Regions from separate parts of the Streptomyces sp. NPDC001135 genome, predicted to be linked through region 2. Evidence: riboswitches for the same ligand, from Rfam matches in the RefSeq annotation. Region 2 holds a riboswitch; the other holds the start of a gene.
The links. A riboswitch is a leader RNA that binds a small molecule or an ion and turns the genes downstream of it on or off. The one in region 2 is predicted to bind cobalamin.

Region 1: linked by a shared signal. The riboswitch ahead of ACWC94_RS25565 (cobalamin biosynthesis protein) and the one ahead of metE (5-methyltetrahydropteroyltriglutamate--homocysteine S-methyltransferase) in region 2 are both predicted to bind cobalamin.

What each region holds. Positions count from the first base shown of each region.
Region 1 is NZ_JBSFKD010000022.1:95,484-99,689, reverse strand. It holds gene ACWC94_RS25580 (lysozyme) at 1-490, shown strand, start outside; gene ACWC94_RS25575 (anion permease) at 634-1,884, shown strand; gene ACWC94_RS25570 (hypothetical protein) at 1,917-2,144, shown strand; cobalamin riboswitch at 2,313-2,453, shown strand; gene ACWC94_RS25565 (cobalamin biosynthesis protein) at 2,558-3,511, shown strand; gene ACWC94_RS25560 (cobyric acid synthase) at 3,508-4,206, shown strand, end outside.
Region 2 is NZ_JBSFKD010000013.1:163,700-167,905, forward strand. It holds gene ACWC94_RS18355 (NADPH:quinone reductase) at 1-247, opposite strand, end outside; gene ACWC94_RS18360 (MBL fold metallo-hydrolase) at 342-1,229, opposite strand; cobalamin riboswitch at 2,253-2,480, shown strand; gene metE (5-methyltetrahydropteroyltriglutamate--homocysteine S-methyltransferase) at 2,635-4,206, shown strand, end outside.

The DNA of each region.
Region 1 (4,206 bases), on a different contig from region 2:
CGCCCGCAAGGCGGGCCTGGTCCGGGGCGCCTACCACTTCGCCCGGCCGGACAAGTCCTCCGGCGCCCAGCAGGCCGCGTACTTCGTGCGGCACGGCGGGGGCTGGCGGGCGGACGGCTGGACGCTGCCACCCGCACTCGACATCGAGTACAACCCGTACGACAAGAAGCACAAGTGCTACGGGATGGGCAGGAGGCGGATGGTCCGCTGGATCCGGTCCTTCAGCAACGAGGTCAAGCGGAGGACCGGCCGCCGCCCGGTGATCTACACCACCACCCAGTGGTGGAAGCTGTGCACCGGCAACAGCCGCGCGTTCTCCGGCAACCCCCTGTGGATCGCCCGCCACGGCACCTCGCGTCCGGGGAAGCTGCCGGGCGGATGGCAGTACTGGACGATCTGGCAGTACGGCACCAAGGGCCGGCTGCCGGGTGACCAGAATCTCTTCAACGGGTCCGCGAGCCGGCTGCGGACCCTCGCGCGGGGCCGGTAGCCATGGGGCGCCTGGGCCGCGGGGGCCGAACGAAACCCCACTCCCCCCACTCGGACACCGCCACGCCCGCCTCAGTTCATCTTCCGTTCACCCAGGTTGCCTACGGTCGTCCAGCCAATGACCTCGAACGATTGCCTGGGTAAATGGAAAGCTTCTCGCTGATCCTCGCGATTGTGGTGGTAACCGCACTCGCGTTCGATTTCACGAACGGTTTCCACGACACCGCGAACGCGATGGCCACCACCATCTCCACAGGCGCCCTGAAGCCGAAGATCGCGGTAACCATGTCCGCCGCCCTGAACCTGGTCGGCGCCTTCCTCTCCGTGGAGGTCGCGAACACGATCTCCAAGGGTCTCGTCGACGAGACCGGCATCCGTCCCGAGGTCATCTTCGCCGCCCTGGTCGGCGCGATTCTCTGGAACCTGCTGACCTGGCTGGTGGGTCTGCCGTCCAGTTCCTCGCACGCCCTGATGGGCGGTCTGATCGGCGCCACCGTCGCCTCCGCCGGCTTCGGCGCCGTCCACGGCGACGTGCTGGTCACCAAGGTGCTGCTGCCGGCGGTCGCCGCGCCGGTCGTGGCGGGCCTCGCGTCGCTGCTGGCCACCCGGTTCTCCTACGGCATCGGCGGCAAGGCCGAGGGCGAGGCCACCCGCAAGGGCTACCGCGCCGGCCAGATCGCCTCCGCCGGCCTGGTCTCCCTCGCCCACGGCACCAACGACGCCCAGAAGACGATGGGCATCATCACCCTCGCGCTGATCGCGGGCGGCGCCATCGCCCCGGGCTCCAACCCTCCCACCTGGGTCATCCTCTCCGCCGGCCTGGCCATCGCGCTGGGCACCTGGATCGGCGGCTGGCGCATCATCCGCACCATGGGCACGGGCCTGACCGACCTGGAGCCGCGTCAGGGCTTCGCCGCCCAGACGAGCGCCGCGACCGCCATCCTGGCCTCGTCCCACCTGGGCTTCTCGCTGTCCACCACGCACGTCGTCTCCGGTTCGGTGATGGGCGCGGGCCTCGGCCGCAAGGGCGGGGTGGTCCGCTGGTCCACCGCGACCCGGATGGCCGTCGCCTGGGTACTCACCCTCCCGGCCGCCGCGCTGGTCGGCGCGGGCGCCGAGTCCGTCACGGACCTCGGTGACTGGGGCACCGCCGTCGTCGCCGTCTTCCTGGTCGGCGCGAGCGCCGCGATCTGGAAGATCTCCCGCCGTGAGGTCGTCGACCACACCAACGTCGTCGCCGACACCGAGGAGCCGGCCGGCGTGGTGACCACCGCCATCGCCGCGGTGACCCCGCCCCCGGCGGGCACGCTCGCCGAGGACCTCACGGCGACGATCCCCTCCCCGGCCACAGCCGAGCCCGTTGCTCCGGCCGCCCCGCCGGCCGCCACCGTCTGACCCCGGTCACCCCGGTTACCGAAGGAAGCATCATGAAGATCGACTGGGCGGCCCTCGGCTCCGTCTTCGGCGTCAGCCTCGCGTTCGCGGTGGGCCTGGTGGCCCTGTTCACCCTCGGCATCAACGGTCTGGCCCGGCGCGAGAAGGCCGCGGCCCAGGGCGGTTCCGCCGGCCTCGCCGTCACCGGCGCCTACGTCTGCTTCGCCGCGTGCGCGGCGGCGGTGGCGTACGGCATCTACCTGATCGTGGCCAAGCCCTGACCCACCCCCTGAAGGCTCCCCTCCCGTCGTGACGCGGAAGGGGAGCCTTTTGTCACGCGGAAGGGGAGCCTTTTGTCACGCGGAAGGGGAGCCTTTCCCCTGCCCCGCACGCCCCACGATGTGGGGATCGGCACACTCTCCCCGTGCAGGTCAACGGCAAGTTGACGGCCGTTCCGGGCGCGTGGTGGACTGCCCGGGCCATGTACGGCGGCAAGAGAGGAAGCCGGTGCGAATCCGGCGCGGTCCCGCCACTGTCACCGGGGAAGAACCCCGGAAGCCAGGAACTCTCACCGCCGAATCTCGTCGAACCAGGGCGCGGACACCCTGAGTGAGGACACGGATCGCCATGCTCGGCTGCCGAAGGACAAGGACCCGACCCAGGCCCGCTCCTGCACCCACGGCCGGCTGAGCCGATGGGTGCCGATCGCATGTACGCGTACGGCGCCGCCGCCGGCCTTCTCGGTGACCTGCTCCTCGGCGACCCCCGCCGTGGTCATCCGGTCGCCGCGTTCGGGCGGGCGGCCGCTGCCGTGGACCGCGCGTTGTGGCACGACCACCGCGGCTGGGGCGCCCTGCACACCGTCGTGTGCGCCGGAGGCGCCGTCACACTCGGCACGGTGGCCGCACGCGCTGTACGCCCCTCCCCCACCGCCACCCTCGCGCTGACCGCCGCGGCCACCTGGGCGGTCGTCGGCGGTACGTCACTCGCCCGCGAGGCCCGCACGATCGGGCGTGCGCTGGAGGCCGGGGACGTCGAGGCGGCACGGGCACGGCTGCCGCATCTGTGCGGCCGGGACCCACAGGCACTGGACGCCGACGGGATCGCCCGGGCGGTCGTCGAGTCGGTCGCCGAGAACACCTCCGACGCCGTCGTGGGGGCGCTGGTGTGGGGGGCCGTGGCCGGGGTCCCGGGGCTGCTCGGGTTCCGGGCGGTCAACACCCTGGACGCCATGGTGGGTCACAAGTCCCGCCGGTACCGGCGCTACGGCTGGGCCTCCGCCCGGCTCGACGACCTGGCCGGCTGGCCGGGGGCGCGGCTGACCGCCGTACTCGCCGCCACGGCCGGACCCGACCCCCGGGGGGCCCTGCGCGCCTGGAAGGCCGACGCCCGCGAGCACCCGAGCCCCAACGCCGGTCCCGTCGAAGCCTCCTTCGCCGGCGCCCTCGGCGTACGCCTGGGCGGCACGCTCTCCTACGGCGGCCGGGTCGAGCACCGGCCCGTGCTGAACGGGGACACCGGGCGGGCCGTCCGGGCCACCGACATCGACCGGGCCGTACGGCTCTCCCGCCGCGTCGGCCTCCTCGCGCTCGGCACCACGGTCGCCGCGCGCCACCTCGTCAAGAGCCTGAAGGGACGTGGCAAGTGAGCGGGGGTCTCCTCGTCGCCGGCACCACCTCCGACGCCGGCAAGAGCGTCGTGACGGCCGGGATCTGCCGGTGGCTGGTGCGCCAGGGCGTGAAGGTCGCGCCGTTCAAGGCGCAGAACATGTCGCTCAACTCCTTCGTGACCCGTCAGGGCGCGGAGATCGGGCGGGCCCAGGCCATGCAGGCCCAGGCGTGCCGGATCGAACCGACCGCGCTGATGAACCCGGTGCTGCTCAAGCCGGGCGGCGAGCAGAGCAGCCAGGTCGTACTGCTGGGCAAGCCGGTGGGCGAGCTGAGCGCGCGCGGGTACCACGGGGGGCGTCAGCAGAAGCTCCTCGGTCCCGTGCTGGACTGCCTGGCCGAGTTGCGGGGCACGTATGACGCGGTGATCTGTGAGGGTGCGGGCAGCCCGGCCGAGATCAATCTGCGCCGGACCGACATCGTGAACATGGGGATCGCGCGCCGTGCGCGCCTGCCGGTGCTGGTGGTGGGCGACATCGACCGCGGGGGCGTCTTCGCGTCCTTCTTCGGGACCGTCGCCCTGCTGTCGCCCGAGGACCAGGAGCTGGTCGCCGGGTTCCTGGTGAACAAGTTCCGGGGCGATGCCGGCCTGCTGGAACCCGGGCTGGAGATGCTCCACGGCCTGACCGGGCGGCGGACGTACGGCGTGCTCCCCTTCCGGCACGGTCTCGGTATC
Region 2 (4,206 bases):
CCCCGGCGCGGAAGCCCGTGACGCCGGGGCCCACCTCCGCCACCGTGCCGACCAGGTCGCGGCCCACGACGAAGGGGAAGACCACCTGTGTGGGGAACCGCCCCGACCGTACGAAGGTGTCCACCGGGTTGACCGTGGTGGCGAGCACGTTCACCAGGACGTCGGTGGGACCCGGCCGGGGAGCCGCGATCTCGCCGTACCGGATGACGTCCGCGGACCCCAGCTCCTCAATGTACGCAGCACGCATGGCACCGCATGCTTCCACCCGTGCCCCCGGAATCAGCTCAGGGCGCGGGGGACACGGCGCCGAGCGACCCGCACGGGTCGCTCCGGCGGTCGCCTCACCAGCGCACCGCGGTGAAATCGATGGGCTGTGGCCGCAGTTCCCGGGTACGGACCGCCAGCCGCCGCAGTCGCCGGGCCATCTCGTCGGCGGGGAGACGACGGCGGTCGCCGTGGCCCGGCAACAGCCACTCGAAGCGCAAGCCGCCGGCGGTCCGGGCCAAGGAGGCGGCCAGCTCACCGATCGAGTACCAGGTGACGCTCTCCACCACCTCGATGTCCCCCGTGGTGCGCGACCAGTAGAAGCTGTCTCCGCTGAAGCAGTACCGCTCGTCCGCGACGAAGAGCACGCTGCCGCGTGTGTGGCCGGGCAGGGGGTGGGCGATCACGCCCTCGGCGATCTCGGCCGGGTCGGTGCCCCGCAGCACCCCGTCGGCGTCCGGGGCGGCATCGAGGTCTCCCTCGTGGATCCAGAGCCGGGCACCGAAGTGGTCGGCGTATCGGCGCCCGTGCGCGGCGTGGTCGCGGTGGGTGAGCAGGACGTCGGTGACGGGGCCCAGCGCCTCGTAGCGCGCGGCCAGCGCGGTGCTCCAGCGCGGGGTGTCCACCATCATCGCGGTGCCGCCGGGGCGGCCTAACAGGTAGGAGTTGGCCCCCGCGGTCTGCCTGGAGTTGTGTCCGCACAGGTACACGGTGTCGTCCAGGGCCATCGGGAAGGGGTCCAGCTCTGTGTCCAGCCGCCCGCCCGGAGGGCGGATCGACCGCGTCTGGCAGGCGTAGGCGGCGGCGTGCAGCTGCCTCACCTCCGTCCGGTCGCGCGGCTGGCGCAGCACCGCCGCGCGACCGTCGACCTCACCGATCAGGCCGGGGGCGAGCTGCCGTGCGACATCGCAGTTCGTGCACCGCTCGTCCACGTACCAGCCGTCCTCGAACCGTTCCTCGCTCATGGCCGATTCCTCCCCGCGTCGTGGCCGTCCGGCCCGGCTTCTCACTCTCCAGGGGTATCGGGACCCCACGGAGAATGGAAGGGGGCCCGGATCTTGTACTTGCGGCATCGTGCTGCTCCGAGCGGGCCGGCGCGCCGGCGCCGACAGACCGCCCGCCGACGCTGATGACCGCTTGGCGTGCTGTGGGCACCGGCAGGCACCCGAGGCCCTCGTCCCCTGGGGCCGGCAGCACGAGACCGCCCCGGTGCCGTGTGCCGCTGCGCCGCCGAGGGTTTCCCTGTCGTCGCGACAGACGGGCCCCACCACGGCGCCCGGACCCAGGACGAGCGGTTCGGCCGGATCGCGGCCGGGAGGCGGGCCGGCAAGGATGCGGGCGCGCTGGTCGCCGGCATACACCGCTGTCCGGCCGGTCGGGCCCGGCAGGCAGTCCTGACCGGGGTCCGGCGCCCGACCAGGTCGGCGTCGGCACGTGGGTCACGTGCGGCATGCCGATGGACGCGGGCCCGGCGTCCCGCTCATGGCCGCGGTGCTCCCGACCCGCGCCGCCGTACCGGTCCTGCTCGGTGTGCACGGGCCGGGCGACGCCACCGCCCGGATCACCGTGCCGGTGCGGGTTTCGCCGCGATTCCTCGCCCGGCCTGCGAACGGACCCGAGATCGCGTGCTCGACGACCCGGCGTGGCCGGGCCGCGCCGGTACGGACGCTCGGAGACGACACGGGCGCTCGGCTCATGCGGACCGTGCGACGCGGCGCCGGTTCGGTGTCGACGCGAGGCGGACGGGGGCGGTGTTGCTGTCGGGCATCCACGGCACCGCCCTGCACGGGCGAGCCGTTCCACGGCACTCGGCAGCCGAGCGGGGCGGGCAGTTCCCGACCGACGGCTTCCCTGGCCTCGGTGCGCACCGCCGAGGTGAAAGCCCGTGCCATTTCCCACCGTTGGCCCCGCTCACACCCTTCGGCCGCGTGTCCGACCTCACCCTCCGCATGCCGGACACGATCCACCGCGCCCCCGGGCCGCCCCTTAGGCTGACTCCTGCAGCTGGTTCGCCCCGTCAGCCAGGCGGGACGCGTCGTAAGAGGGAACCCGGTGGGAATCCGGGACTGCCCCGCAGCGGTGAGCGGGAACGACCGCCGTCATACGCACTGGGTCCGCACCGGGCCTGGGAAGCGACGGCCAGTAGGTGTCCTCGCCTTGGTACAGGCAAGGGCGCGCCCGCGAGTCCGAAGACCTGCCACCTGCCCGCGTGCGGGACTGTCCGTACGCGGACATCCCGGTGACCTCGAGGGCGGGTCGGCGTAGACAACCGCACGGACGGCCGTGGGCCGCCGCCGTCGGGTCCGTCATCCCTTCGCGCTCTCGTCCCGCCCCGGGATCTCAGGGATTCATCTCGCGAAGGAGATCTCCGTGACCAGCAAGTCCGCAGCCGCGGCAGCACGAGCCACCGTGTACGGCTACCCACGCCAGGGCCGGAACCGGGAACTGAAGAAGGCGATCGAGGGCTACTGGAAGGGACGCGTCACCGCCGACTCCCTCCGGGCCACCGCCGCCGGACTGCGCCGTGGCACCTGGCAGCAGCTGACGGACGCCGGCATCGACGAGGTGCCGACCGGCGACTTCTCGTACTACGACCACGTACTCGACACCACCGTCATGCTCGGCGCGATCCCCTCACGCCACCGGGAAGCCGTCGCCGCGGATCCCCTCGCCGGCTACTTCGCCATGGCGCGCGGCACCCAGGACGTCGCACCCCTGGAGATGACCAAGTGGTTCGACACCAACTACCACTACCTCGTCCCCGAGTTGGGCCCGGACACGGTGTTCACGGCCGACTCCGCCAAGCAGGTCACCGAACTGCGGGAGGCCCTCGCCCTGGGTCTGACCGCCCGGCCCGTCCTCGTCGGGCCCGTCACCTACCTGCTGCTGGCCAAGCCCGCACCCGGCGTGTCCGGCGACTTCGACCCGCTCACCCTCCTGGACCGCGTGCTGCCGGTGTACGGCGAGATCCTCGCCGACCTGCGCGCGGCCGGCGCCGAGTGGGTCCAGCTCGACGAACCCGCCCTCGTCCAGGACCGCACCCCCGCCGAACAGAACGCCGTCGCCCGCGCCTACCGCGACCTCGGCGCCCGCACCGACCGGCCCAGGCTGCTGGTGGCCTCCTACTTCGACCGGCTCGGCGAGGCCCTGCCGGTGCTGGCCAAGGCACCCGTCGAAGGCCTGGCCCTCGACTTCACCGACGCGGCCGCCGCCAACCTGGACGCCCTCGCAGCCGTCGGCGGTCTGCCCGGCAAGCGCCTGGTCGCCGGAGTCGTCAACGGCCGGAACATCTGGGTCGACGACCTGCAGCAGTCCCTCGCCACCCTGGGCACCCTGCTCGGTCTGGCGGACCGGGTCGACGTATCGGCGTCCTGCTCCCTCCTGCACGTGCCCCTCGACGCCGCGGCGGAACGGGACATCGAACCGCAGATCCTGCGCTGGCTCGCCTTCGCCCGGCAGAAGACCACCGAGATCGTCACCCTCGCCAAGGGCCTCACCCACGGCATCGACACGATCAGCGCGGAACTGGCCGCGAACCGGGCCGACCTGGCCTCCCGCGCGCGCTCCCCCCTCACCCACGACAGGGCCGTACGCGCCCGTGCCGCCGCCGTCGTCGAGTCCGACACCCGCCGCTCCCAGCCGTACGCCGAGCGGGCCTCGGCCCAACGCGCCCGCCTCGGCCTGCCGCTGCTGCCCACGACCACCATCGGTTCCTTCCCGCAGACCGCCGAACTGCGCGCGGCGCGCGCCGACTTGCGTGCCGGCCGGATCGGCGCGGACGGCTACGAGGAGCGCATCAAGGCGGAGATCCGGGAGGTGATCGGCTTCCAGGAGAAGACGGGACTGGACGTCCTCGTGCACGGTGAGCCCGAACGCAACGACATGGTCCAGTACTTCGCCGAACAGCTCACCGGTTACCTCGCCACCCGGCACGGCTGGGTC